3 regions of the Colwellia psychrerythraea 34H genome follow, and region 2 is predicted to be linked to each of the others. Evidence: predicted binding sites of a transcription regulator. Region 2 holds the regulator's gene; each other region holds the start of a gene.
What was found. The regulator LexA, encoded in region 2, represses DNA repair genes until DNA is damaged. The targets are predictions, from matches to a motif close to TACTGTATNNNNATACAGTA.

Region 1 (4,705 bases), 2.0 Mb from region 2:
ACTAAGCTCAATAATTAGCTCTCCTTTTTTCACCGATTTCCCTGGTTTTACAACAACACGTTCAACATGGCCGTCAACACTTGCTGCTAACCATTTAATTTTATCTGGCACCAGTAAACCAGCACCTCGAACTGAAATAGAGAACGGTCCCTGCTTAACTTCGCCATATACCAAGGTATCATCATCAATAACGTAGTCTGCTTGTAGCAAAAAGGCACTATAGTTTAAGGCTATAGCGAGAATGGCTATGACTAGAGCCAACGGCCACACTCTTTTAAGTAAGGTTTTCTTTTGTTTTTTAACGGCGATATCCAAGGGTAATTCTCCAACAAATCTTCTTACTAAGACTTACTGCAGCCTCTATACCACAATTAATAACCACTTGATAAGTATCACTTAAATTTACATGTTAAAGGTTTTATACAAACTAATGTTCCATGAATGGGAAAATACAGCTTTTTTGCTTTCCCATTCATGGGAAAGTTCTTCTTATTAAGGGAAGTTTGTTAATGAGAAAGCGGTTACGGAGTTTTGAAGGGGAGTCGAAGTAGTCTCCGCCAGCATAGACACTGACGGATAAAATAACAACTTATAAGGAAGAGCAAAAACTATGGGGCTTAGTCTTTAGTTTGATCTTTAGTGATACCAAAATGTTGGTAAGCTCTATCTGTTGCTATTCTGCCACGCGGAGTACGTTGCAAAAAGCCTTGTTGGATTAAAAAAGGCTCTATTACATCTTCTATAGTTTCTCGTTCTTCACCAATGGCTGCAGCAACATTGTCCAAGCCAACAGGTCCACCCATAAATTTATCAATAATGGCATGTAATAGCTTCCTGTCCATAATATCAAAGCCTTCACTGTCAACTTCTAACATGTCTAACGCAGCAGCGGCAGTTTGTTGATTAACCACCCCGTGCGATTTTATATCGGCATAATCACGTACTCGGCGTAATAAACGATTAGCAATACGTGGCGTGCCGCGAGAGCGGCGTGCAACTTCAAATGCCCCCTCCTCATCTATTGTTAAGTTCAAAAAATGTGCCGAACGGCTGACAATAGTTGATAAGTCTGCAACATTATAAAACTCTAACCGTTGAACAATACCAAATCGGTCACGTAAGGGTGACGTTAATGCACCTGCTCGTGTGGTAGCGCCAATAAGTGTAAATGGGGGTAAGTCTAACTTGATTGAACGCGCTGCCGGTCCTTCACCAATCATAATATCTAATTGATAATCTTCCATTGCAGGATAAAGTATTTCTTCAACCACAGCACTTAAACGATGTATCTCATCAATAAAAAGAATATCGTTTTCTTCTAAATTAGTTAGCAGCGCCGCTAAATCGCCGGCTTTCTCTAATACCGGTCCTGAAGTAGTGCGAATATTTACGCCCATTTCATTGGCAACAATATTAGCTAAAGTGGTTTTACCAAGACCTGGAGGGCCAAAAATGAGTAAGTGATCTAAAGGTTCGCCACGATTTTTTGCGGCTGGAATAAATATTTCCATTTGCGCTTTAACATGCTGTTGCCCCGTATAATCTTGTAGCATTTTAGGACGAATAGCACGATCTACCCTTTCATCTTCTACTGAAGCAATTGGTTCAATTAAGCGATCTGCTTCTATCATAGGTTACCTAAGTTCAAAATGTGATTAATCCGTTGGCTATATCATTGATTTTAATGCATCGCGAATAATGTTTTCGCTAGACATACCGCGATTATATACGGATTTAACCGCTTTATCTGCCTGTACTTGTTTATAGCCAAGTGAAAGTAAAGCGTTAATAGCATCGCCTTTATTATCATTAACAAAAGTAGTTTCTTGGCTCAATTCAGCAGAGAGTTGTTCTGGTATCACGCCATCATCACTAACTAAGTGTATTTGTTGTGCTTGCCAATCTTTCAAACGATCACGCATTTCAATAAGCAAACGCTCTGCTGTCTTTTTACCAACACCCGGGATTTTTACAATGGCGCTAATATCATCGTGACGAACACAACTAACAAATTGATCAGCAGACATGTTTGATAAAATAGCTAACGCTAATTTAGGACCTACACCATTAACTTTAATTAATAACCGGAATAACTTACGTTCTACTTTATTGGCGAAGCCATAAAGCAATTGAGCATCTTCACGTACAACAAAGTGAGTATAAATAGTTGCCTGCTGTTCAAGCTCAGGTAAGGCATAAATACTCGTCATTGGCATGGTGACTTCATAGCCCACGCCAGCACATTCAATTAATATTTCAGGAGAGTTTTTTTCCACAAGCATGCCACGTAAACGACCAATCACAACAAGTACCAAAGGCTATTATTAATGAATCAGATACTACCACTATATATTTATACAGTAAAGTGACCTAGTTGAATTTTGCTGACGTTGCCTAATATTTAAAACGAAATAACTCACAACGAAGAACACAGAGGCTTAGCTTCACAGACAAAAACACGACTGAGAACTAATCTTTCTGGATTCCCGATCAGAAACTTCGGGAATGACGGCTATGCTGATGGGGATTTATAGAAAAGCGGGTTAGCGTAAACGCCCTCTAACGATTTTTGTAGCTTGACCGGCTAATATGGCGGCACTGGTATGACTATGACCATGACATAGTGCTACCGCTAAGGCATCGGCAGCATCTGCCTGAGGAGTACCTGGTAACTTTAAAATACTTTTTACCATATGCTGTACTTGGTTTTTATCTGCTGCGCCTGTACCTACAACAGCTTGCTTAATTTGTCTTGCTGAATACTCTGCGATGGTTAACCCTGAATTGGTTGCCGCAACAATAGCTGCACCCCGTGCTTGGCCCAGTTTCAAAGCTCCGCCAGGATTCACCCCCATGAAAACTTGTTCAATGGCAAACATATCTGGCTTGAATTGAATAATTAACTCAGATACGCCAGCAAAAATTGTTTGCAAACGTGAAGCTAAATCTTCACCTTGACTCATCGCTTTAATGCAACCACTACCAAGGTAGGTAAAACGTTGCTTTTCTTGTTTGATAACGCCGTAACCAGTAAAGCGTGAACCAGGATCAATTCCTAATATTATTGTCAACAGCGAGCCTTTTGATTGATATCTTATTCTTCAATAGAGGTAAGTTATATTAATGCCATAAAAAATGCAGCTAAAACATACGTTATAGCTGCATTAACATTACTGATATACAGTAATCATAACAAACAGTAGTTATCATTTATCTATTGATAAACGGTTACCTAATTATGCTTGTTCTTCGTCTTTGTTCTCTTCAGCTTTCTTTACTTCAAGAACAGCAACGCCTAATTCTCTTAACTGTTCAGGGTTAGCTTTACCCGGTGCGTTAGTTAATGGACAAGCCGCTGTATTGGTTTTTGGGAAAGCCATTACGTCACGGATTGAACTTGCACCTGTCATTAACATCACTAATCTGTCTAGGCCAAAGGCTAAACCAGCATGTGGCGGCGCACCATATTGTAGCGCTTCAAGTAAGAAGCCAAATTTCTCTTCTGCTTCTTCATCACTAATGCCTAAAATTCTAAATACTGCTGCTTGCATATCTTGATTGTGAATACGTACAGAGCCACCACCAAGTTCACAGCCATTTAAGACCATGTCATAAGCATCTGATAAAGCGCCAACAGGATTTGCTTCTAACTGCTCAGCGGTTAAATTAGTCGGTGCAGTAAACGGATGATGAATAGCATGCATATGGCCATCTACTTCTTCAAACATTGGGAAATCAACTACCCAAAGAGGTTTCCATTCACCTTGAAGTAAATCAAGTTCTTCACCTAATTTAAGGCGAAGTGCACCTAAAGATTCAGTTACAACATTATATTGGTCTGCACCAAAGAAAATAATATCGCCTGTTTTCGCATTTGTACGTTTTAATAAAGCGATAGCTTCATCACTTGATAAGAATTTTAAGATGGGTGACTGCAAACCTTCAACACCTGTTGAAAGAGCCGCATCAATATCATTCACTTTTAACCAAGGCATACCTTTAGCGCCGTAAATGCCAACAAATTTGGTTAATTCATCAAGGCCCTTACGTGAGAATTTAGCTGCACCTTGAGGCAAACAAATTACTGCAACACGGCCATTTTCATCGTTCGCTGGTCCTGAAAATACTTTAAATTCAACATCTTTTAAAATATCATCAACATCAATTAACTCTAATGGGTTACGTAAGTCTGGCTTATCACTACCAAAACGTGTCATTGCCTCAGAGTAAGGCATACGCGGGAACTCACCTAAGTCAACATCAAGCAACTCTTGGAATAATTCACGGATCATTTTTTCCGTTACTTCCATTACCTGATCACTACTCATGAACGAGGTCTCAATATCTATTTGTGTGAATTCAGGCTGTCTATCAGCACGTAAATCTTCATCACGGAAACATTTAACTATTTGATAGTAACGTTCCATACCCGACATCATCAATAATTGTTTAAACAATTGTGGTGATTGTGGCAAAGCGAAAAATTGACCTTTATGAGTACGACTAGGAACTAAATAGTCACGTGCACCTTCAGGAGTAGCCGCTGTTAGTATCGGTGTTTCAATATCTAAAAAACCTTGAGACTCAAGTGAACTACGCACTGCAGAAGTTACTTTAGCGCGGAAACGTAAACGTTCAGTCATTTCAACACGGCGTAAATCTAAATAACGGTATTTAAGGCGAAGTTCTTCTGAGTTGACTTGAT
Region 2 (4,705 bases):
GTTGTTGTTCATTGAGCCAAATGTCATAATCTTCAGCTGATTTTACCTCAACAACTATGGGCATAAAGCCATGATCTTTTCCGCATAACTCGGCACATTGACCGCGATAGACACCGGGTTCTTCGACTCTAGTCCAGGCTTCATTGATGAATCCTGGATTAGCATCCTGTTTAACGGCAAAAGCAGGCACCCACCATGAATGGATAACATCATCAGATGTTATTAAAAATCTAACTTTTTTATTAGCAGGAATAACAAGCGGCTTATCAACCTCAAGTAAATAGTTTTTACCTTTGATGGCGCTAGTTTCTTGTTGGTTTTGGTATTGCTCGCGAGGGGTGGAAAGCACAGAATAATATTCAATATCTTGGTCAAAGTATTTGTAATGCCATTTCCATTGCGAGCCCGTGATTTGAATCGTAACATCAGAGTTCTCATTGTCTTCCATCGCTATCAGTGTTTGTGTAGCAGGCACTGCCATGGCGATTAAAATAACAATGGGTATTGCTGTCCATAAAATTTCTACTTTAGTACTTTCATGAAAATCAGCAGGCTTTGCACCTTTAGATTTTCTGTGAAAAGCAATCGACCAAAACATAGCGCCAAAAACTAAAATACCGATAGCAGTACAAATATAGAGCACTAGCATATGTAAATCATATACGTCTCTACTAACGGCAGTAACCCCTTTAGTTAGGTTTAACTGCGTCTCTGCCCAGGCTGAATTGGCAAATAGGCTGACCAACACTAGCCAAATTAGCTTATGTTTCCCCACACGGCATCTCCTCTTTTCAATGATAGAGAACAGATGTGCAGCAATGTACTTCATAACTCACTGAACTGAATATCTGTTGTTGTTATTATTATTTTTATCAACTAACAAGAGCTCGGTTTAGCCACGGTTGCGCTATATAGAACGGTTCATGACGAATATACATAATTTAGAGATCAAGTTAATTATCGACGTAAAAGAGTAATCAGTCATAGTACTAGTGAACTAGTGTGACAGGATTAGCAAACAGACGTCTTTTTATTCTTTTTATGTTCGTTTTGTATGCGTTACTATTTATAGAATTACGCTAAAAATTGATCTAGGTCAAACATTTTATAACTGAGGAATTATAAAAAAGCCATTTAATTCAATGGAGTAATAGCTCTAAAGAGAGTGTGAGCTCTACTGGGACTAGCTTTGATTAAATCTAATAAAGGGATTTAAGAATTACAGAAAATCACGTGGAAATTTAGAAAGGAAAATATTGAAGATAAATAAAAACGCCATATTTATTACGCAGTAATTAGGTAATAAATATGACGAATGCTGTAACAGTGGCTATGATGGATTACATCCAACGTCCACTTCGAATAATACCGACGGCGATACCCTCAATATTAAACTCTTGATTAGCTAAGTCGACTTTAATAGGAGAGAAGTCTTCATTTTCTGCATGCAAATAGACAACATTTCCTTCACGTTTGAAACGTTTTACGGTGACATCATTTTCAACACGGGCAACAACAACTTGACCATTCTGTACTTCAGTAGTTTGATGCACAGCAAGTAAGTCGCCGTCTAGAATACCGATATCTTTCATGCTTTCGCCATTTACACGCAAGAGATAATCGGCAGCAGGATGGAATAAATTACCATCCATTTTATAATGTTCTTCAATATGCTCTTGCGCCAAAATAGGTTCACCGGCGGCAACTCGCCCTATCAGTGGTAAACCTTCTGCTTCAAGCATTTCTTCAACCAAGCGAATGCCACGAGAAGTGCCTGCAAGCATTTCAATGTAGCCTTTTTTTGCTAAAGCTTTTAAGTGTTCTTCGGCGGCATTAGCTGATTTGAAACCAAAAAAATTAGCGATTTCAGCACGTGTAGGTGGCATGCCTGTATCTTGAATCTTTGCTTTGATTAAATCATAAATCTGTTGCTGTCGTTTAGTCAGTGGGCGTAATTCGGTAGTTGAATCTATCATAGCTTTAGCCTGTAAATTTACACAGTATTACTGGTAGTATATACAGGATGTGATGAAAGGCAAGCCCCGCTTAGGTATATCTAACTAATTATTGTTTACGTGCAGAAATCACCTCACATTATGATTATCTACCTATGTTTTCATGAGAGTATATTGTTGTTCACAGCTGACTTTATATGAATTATCAACATGACTACTAATAATTAAGTTTATGGTTAGTAAGCTATTAATTGACAACAGGGTGGTTTGACACGTGTAAATTTAACCAAGTATATACTCGTTTATATAGCCCTATTTTTATTACCAGACCATAATTTAGCTTTCATCATCTATATCCAGCACATAGATTATTAACTAGTAAATATAATATAGTTTTGTCAGAATGATTTTAAGTTTGGCTACATTAACGCACTAAAAATAACAAAAGGTTACCGATGCACTGGCGGAAAAAACTTGTTCAATCGTCTTTAATATTTGTAAGTGAAAAACTTACTGTTGAGGTTATTGAACAACGAAAATTTAACTCAGCTAGCATAGCAGCAACACTCGCTTTAGCGTGTGCTCCATATGTTCAAAGTGCTGAATTAAGTAATACCTATTCGTTCAATATTCCTCAGCAAAGAGCAGATCTATCGCTCACTCAATTTGCAGAGCAAGCCGACTTAACGCTCATTTTCTCACTTGATAAAGTAAGTGATATAACGGCAAATAAGTTAACTGGCAATTATTCTATTGAACAAGCCATTAAACTTTTACTTGAGGATACGGAGTTAGTTGCAACATTGAGTGGTCAAGGTCTGCTTTCCATAAATAATAAAAATGATTTGGGGAAGACAGATAACATGTTTAAAAAAAATACATTATCGACAGCAATTATTGCAATTTTAGCGTCAACAGCTTCAGTGCAAGCGCATGCTGAAGACAGTAAAACAGCTGAAAAAGACGTTGAAAAAATCACCGTTACAGGCATTAGAGGCGCTCTTGGTCGCGCTTTAGACACAAAACGTGAAGCTAGTGGCGTAGTTGATTCTATTTCTGCTGAGGATATTGGCAAGTTTCCGGACACTAACCTTGCAGAATCATTACAACGTATTACTGGCGTCTCGATAGATAGATCGGGTGGTGAAGGTCAAAAAATCACCGTGCGTGGTTTTGGTCCACAATTTAATACAGTACTTGTTAATGGTCGACAACAAGCCTCTGAAGATCCAGGTCGTGATTTTAGTTTTGATACGCTTGCTGCCGAAATGGTAAAAACCCTAGATGTGCATAAAACATCATCAGCGACGGTACAGTCAGGTGGTATTGGCGCCACGGTTAATATTGAAACGGCGAAACCTTTTGCTATTAATGGTTTTAAATTAGCGGGTAGTGTCAAAGCAACTTATGATGGTAATAGTGAAGAGACCTCCCCACAAGCGTCACTTTTGATAAGTGATACCTTTAATGATGATACCTTTGGTGCTTTATTTGCAATCTCGTATTTAGAGCGTGAAACGAAATTAAATCGTGCTCAAAGTGCTGGTTGGCGTGAAAATTCTTCTTTCGGCAAAGGCGCTCCTGTAACAGAGTCCGGTGACGTATATACCGGTAATATATTTATTCCGCAAAACTTTGATTCATTGGTTACCACAGAAAAACGTGAACGTACCAATGCAAACTTAGTCTTGCAGTATGCACCTTCAGATAACCTTGTCATTACCGCAGATGCATTATATTCAGACTTTGATGTCAAATCTGATACAACATCTTATGGTCATTGGTTTACTTCTGATAATGTTGAAAATGCTGTTGTTGATGCCAATGGTACTATCACTTCAATGTATCAAGAAACAGGTTTAGCAACTGACTTTCACGCTAAAAAAGCGGATCGTTTAACTGATTCACTTTCTATTGGTTTGAACTTTGATTGGGATGTTAATGATAACTTAAATATGAAGTTTGATTTAAGTAACTCAACAGCTAAAAGAGAACCAAATAATGGTCGTGGTGGTAGCTTAGCGTTATTAGGTTATGCCAACCGAGTTCAATGGAATGTTGATGGTAATATTTTGCCTTATTACTCTGACTTTGCAACCCCAGACCCTTCAATTTACAGTGGTCAGCAAGAAGGAGATGGTGTTAATCAAGATCCAAATAGTCCTGATTATGTCTCACCTACGGGGGTTTCTGATTATTTAGATCCCGCCAACAGTCGTGCCCATGTAATGATTCGAGACAGTAAAGAAATTGAGGATGTTGTTACTCAAGTAAAATGGGATAGTCTTTGGTTATCGGATGGAGATACTGGTTTCTCTGCTGCCCGTTTTGGTGCTATGTATTCTACTGAAACCAAAACAGTAAATTCTTGGGATAATACCACTAGCGGAATTCATTGTACCTACTGTAATTACCAAGACTTCCCTGATGTTAGCGCCTTCCCTCAAGAAGTATTTGATGCAGGAAGTGACTTTTTAAGTGATGTTAGTGGCAGCGGTCGTACACCTTCACAATGGTTAAAATTTGATGGTGAAGCATTATTCGATTTCTTAGGTGCAGTTGAAGGCGTTGATTTTAACGCTGTAAAAACTAATAACTCTTTTGAAGTTAAAGAAGAAACGACTGCTTTTTATCTAGAGCTGGATTTTGAAGGCGAGATAGCAGGTATGCCTCTCTATACTACTGGTGGCTTCCGTTACGAAAGCACTGATGTCACTGTAGGCGCAACACAAGCTAATGTTCAGCGATTA
Region 3 (4,705 bases), 2.6 Mb from region 2:
TGCTTCAATGTTACTTACCGCCAAACTTACCGAAAATGCACCTAATTTCATCTTATACTCCTCAGTTTTATGACTAAAGCTTGGTTACAAGGTTAATCGTAGTGACGCTTAGACTTTAATAAAATAAGGTATCGCCACTAAAATAACACCTACAATAAGCAACATAGTTACACTAGACATAAAATATGGGAAGACAAAAAGTGATAAACCGATACAGAAAGGAACAATAGCTCTTTGCTTCCTACCATACATGAAATAGCCAATACCTATACCACCAAACAAAACACTCCAAAGCATTATTGATGCACTATCCATTTAGAATCCTCTTATTGATACTAGTCGACTAAATGATGAAATGAAGTAGACCATAGCCAAGGGTTGCGTGTCCAAGCTTATGTTCTTGTTCTATTTTTGTGCCACATTATACAGAGTAATAAGGCAAGTAGTCCACTAAGATAGGTTGCGAGTAAAGGAATTATCGTAAGCTGATATGCGTGTTCATAATCTTCTGGGTAATATGAATCACCCGCTAAAAACCACGCTGAAATAGCGCCTACAATTAACCAAATAGCTGATGCCAGTCGCTTATGGCTAGGTGCTGTAGCATAACCAACAATAACCACACAAAAAGCAGCAACCGCCCCTATAATCGGTTTTTTCCAAACACCAGCTAAATCAGCAAGTAGTCCCGCAGAAAACGCGGAAATGACAAATGAAATAATGACTATCACAATTGATAAAGTAAAACCCTTAACTTGATTCATATTCAGCCTTATTAAAAAACACAATCGCTTATTATGTTGATGTATCAGAAACCTTATTTCCTAGAATATTAAATAACTTACACTAAATCATAGGTTATACCAATCGTATTAAATGGTGTGTTTTAATTAAATTGAGAAAAATATTAAGCAATAGATATTTATCTAAACGCTATAAAATGCTCTGGTCATAACGACTAGCACTGTATTTTAGGAATGTCTCGCCACTGACTGGTGTATTGAGGGCTTAAAAACGCTCGTCGCATTTGCCATTTTTCATGATGCCCTTCAGCGGCCAGCTTTAAGGTGCTATCTCCGTATCTGTGGTTCACATTATCTAAGCATTTCATTACGTTACTATTAGTGTGATCGGGCATAAATAAGTCTGGTTGTATAAACGTTTTACTATTTAATTCGATTGCACCTACACCACAACGGTAAAATTTTATTCCTGCTTTGTATATAGAATCAATAACTTGGTTTACCGCGCGCGCCATTTCACAGGTATTTTCAGTCGCTATGATAAATGGAAAAACCATGGATTGCTTGTAATACAAGTCATCATGCGGCGAGTTAGAGGCAAATATCATTAACTTTTTAATGAGTGAATTTTGTCTTCTCACTTTCCTTCCTACAATGGCTGCATGTGTTACCAACGCAGAGCGTAATTCATTTTTTGTGGTAATGCGCTGTCCAAAACTTCGTGTTGAGAAAATCTCTTTTTTGGGTGATTTCACCTCATCCCAAGACAAACAACTGATGCCGTTTAATTCATTCACGGTTCTTTCAGTTACTACGCTAAATTGTTTTCGTATATGTTTAGGATCTTGCTCTGCTAACTGCGCGGCGTTGTTAATACCCTCAAGCCCTAATCGTTTCGATATTTTTCGCCCGATGCCCCATACCTCATCTACCGCCATGCGCTTGAGTATTTTGTCTCTGCTTACTGCGCTATTAATAACGGCTACACCATTAAAACCAGAGAGTTTTTTGGCTGCATGGTTTGCCGCTTTTGACAGTGTTGCTGTTTCACCAAAACCAACACCGACGGGAAGTCTCGTTTCTTTCCAAATGGCTTTTCTTATTTTATGTCCATATTCGTGCCAATCATTTATGCAGCTTTCATAATGATCAAAATATAAAAATGACTCATCAATGCTGTATATATACTGGTTATCACAAAAGCGGCCGATGACATTCATCATTCGTTCGCTCAAATCCGCATACAACTCATAATTTGAAGAACGAACAACCACGCCATGCTTTTCAAGCAATGATTTAACTTGAAAGTACGGTATAAATTTTGGAATACCAAGGCGTCTTGCAATCGGACAGACAGCGCAGATACAACCATCATTATTAGTTAAAACAACAACGGGTTTATTACGTATGCTGGGGTCAAAAACTTTTTCAGCACTTGCGTAGAATGATACTGCATCAACTAAAGCATACATGCCGCTAACTCTGGAGATTTATGATGTAGACGAATAGAGCGAGTAACAACGCCCTCTAGTGAAAATTCATCTTCAGGGGTAATTGAGACAGGCGCAAAATCAGCAGAGGCTGATAATAGCCTAGCTTGCACCTTGTCGATCAATTTACAGACGAAACAACCGTTGTAATTAGCCACAATAACATCACCATTTCTAGCGGTTAATGATCTGTCGACAATAAGAATATCGCCATCAAATATTCCTACCCCTTTCATTGATTGGCCAGAAGCCTGCCCAATGAAGGTAGCATTGGGATGTTTTATGATTAATTGATCAAGCGATAAGCCTAATTCTTTATATTCTGCTGCTGGAGATTCAAAGCCTGAAATACCAGCTTCGGCATATATTGGAATAACTTTCATATGAAAACCGCACTATACTGTAATTATATACAGTATAGTGCGATTTACTTAATTTATGAAGTACTGAGTCTATAATTCGAGTTTTTCTCATGATTTATTAAATTCAGACAGCAAACCCTAAATATTATTAAGCCATCGACTTACATGCAGTGACTATCATGTGACAAGCGTAATTATTTTAACTTTGTAGCACCCTACTTTACTCTTTCATTTGTTGTTAAATGTGATCAAAAAACTCAGATTTAGAACTATACTGAACATAAGGATGAAGGTTGGAAATACAGATGCTCAAAAAGATTTTGTTTCTTATAACTTTTATTTTGCTTATTCAACAATATGGCAATGCACAGTTAAGCCCCCCGCTTAACCAAAGTAAGTGGACAGTACCTGTGCTTTCAATCGATGGTGCGATCGGACCAGCGGTAAGTGAGTACCTCGTCACAGAAATAACCAAAGCTAATAATGATTCAAGCATTCCGTTAGTGATCATAAAGCTAGATACACCCGGTGGTCTGAGTTCAAGTCTACGAGAGATAAATCAACAGATATTAAATTCTACAATACCCATTGCTTGTTTGGTTTATCCTCAAGGTGCACGTGCGGCAAGCGCGGGCACTTATATGCTATACGCATGTCATTATGCCGCTATGGCGCCAGCAACTACCCTAGGTGCCGCTACGCCAGTCAGTATAGCCCCACCAGCGTCAAATCAAGGTGAAGATAAAAAAAACAAATCACCTTCAGCTATGGAAAAAAAAGTATTAAATGATGCCATTGCCTATATCCGTTCGTTAGCACAACTACGCAACAGGAATGAACAATGGGCTGAATTAGCCGTCTCTGAAGCGGCAACCCTTACTGCAGAAGAGGCGCTCGCTGAAAATGTTATTAACTTTATTGTACCAACAGCCGAAGCGTTATTTGCCACTATCATAAAGCAAAAGCATTCAGAACATCATTTTGCTGAGGTGACAACAGACAACACACAACTAAAAGCGGTCCCCCCCAATTGGCGTAATGACTTTATTGCCACGATCACCAATCCAAATATCGCCTATATTTTAATGCTTATAGGGATCTATGGTTTAGTGTTGGAGTTTTATAGTCCCGGCGTAGGGGTAGCAGGAATTACTGGGGTAATTTCGCTTTTGATTGCGCTATATGCTTTTCAACTTTTACCTTTAAATTACTCAGGTTTTGCCTTGTTACTCGTAGGGATAAGTTTGCTAATCATTGAATCTATCATGCCTAGTTTTGGCGTGTTTGGTATTGGGGGCACTATTGCTTTTGTACTCGGATCTATTTTTTTAATCGATACTGAGCAACCGCAATATCAAATTTCACTCCCTCTTATTGCTGCTTTTGCCTTTGTATCAATACTATTTTTTGTGCTTTCCTTGGGATTAATGTGGCGAAAAAGAAAGAACAAAATCGTAAGCGGACAAGAAGAATTGATTGGCGCTATTGCTTTTGCCGAAGCAAGTTTTACTCATCAAGGTTTTGTGACAATTAATGGTGAGCGTTGGGCGGCAGAATTTACACAGCCCGTTAAACAAAACCAAGCCGTTAAGATTAAAGCCATTGATGGTTTAACCTTAATTACCATCCCTTGTAGAGAAGAGGAGAACAATCATGGACGTTGTGTTTAATAATACCCAACAAATATTCACCGTTGTGGTCATTATTCTATTAATTGCATTACTGCTAAGTGCATTTAGGATTTTGCGTGAATATGAACGTGGTGTAGTATTTTTTCTTGGACGTTTTGACAAAGTCAAAGGGCCTGGTTTAGTGATTATTATTCCATTAATTCAACAGATTGTTCGTGTTGATTTACGAACCGTAGTAATGGATGTACCAAGCCAAGATGTCATCAGTCGAGATAACGTATCAGTAAGAGTAAATGCTGTTATTTATTTCCGAGTTATCGACTCACAAAAAGCGATAATCAATGTCGAAAATTACTTACAAGCCACATCACAATTAGCTCAAACCACCTTGCGTTCGGTATTAGGTCAACACGAATTAGATGAAATGTTGGCAAGCAGAGAAATGCTTAACATCGACATTCAAGAAATATTAGACGCAA

Region 1: a site for LexA is predicted at 2,344-2,363, ahead of ruvA (Holliday junction branch migration protein RuvA). Genes of this name have one in related genera too.
Region 3: a site for LexA is predicted at 2,632-2,651, ahead of CPS_RS11960 (LexA family protein). Genes of this name have one in related genera too.

Annotation. Positions count from the first base shown of each region.
Region 1 covers NC_003910.7:2,202,591-2,207,295, reverse strand. Annotated here, with positions in the region: gene CPS_RS09405 (efflux RND transporter periplasmic adaptor subunit) at 1-315, opposite strand, end outside; gene ruvB (Holliday junction branch migration DNA helicase RuvB) at 618-1,631, opposite strand; gene ruvA (Holliday junction branch migration protein RuvA) at 1,668-2,303, opposite strand; gene ruvC (crossover junction endodeoxyribonuclease RuvC) at 2,544-3,071, opposite strand; gene aspS (aspartate--tRNA ligase) at 3,237-4,705, opposite strand, start outside.
Region 2 covers NC_003910.7:238,992-243,696, forward strand. Annotated here, with positions in the region: gene coxB (cytochrome c oxidase subunit II) at 1-775, opposite strand, end outside; gene lexA (transcriptional repressor LexA) at 1,341-1,976, opposite strand; gene CPS_RS01090 (TonB-dependent receptor) at 2,819-4,705, shown strand, end outside.
Region 3 covers NC_003910.7:2,789,609-2,794,313, forward strand. Annotated here, with positions in the region: gene CPS_RS11940 (VOC family protein) at 1-51, opposite strand, end outside; gene CPS_RS11945 (hypothetical protein) at 109-315, opposite strand; gene CPS_RS11950 (hypothetical protein) at 393-764, opposite strand; gene CPS_RS11955 (Y-family DNA polymerase) at 959-2,215, opposite strand; gene CPS_RS11960 (LexA family protein) at 2,203-2,616, opposite strand; gene CPS_RS11965 (NfeD family protein) at 2,901-4,265, shown strand; gene CPS_RS11970 (slipin family protein) at 4,249-4,705, shown strand, end outside.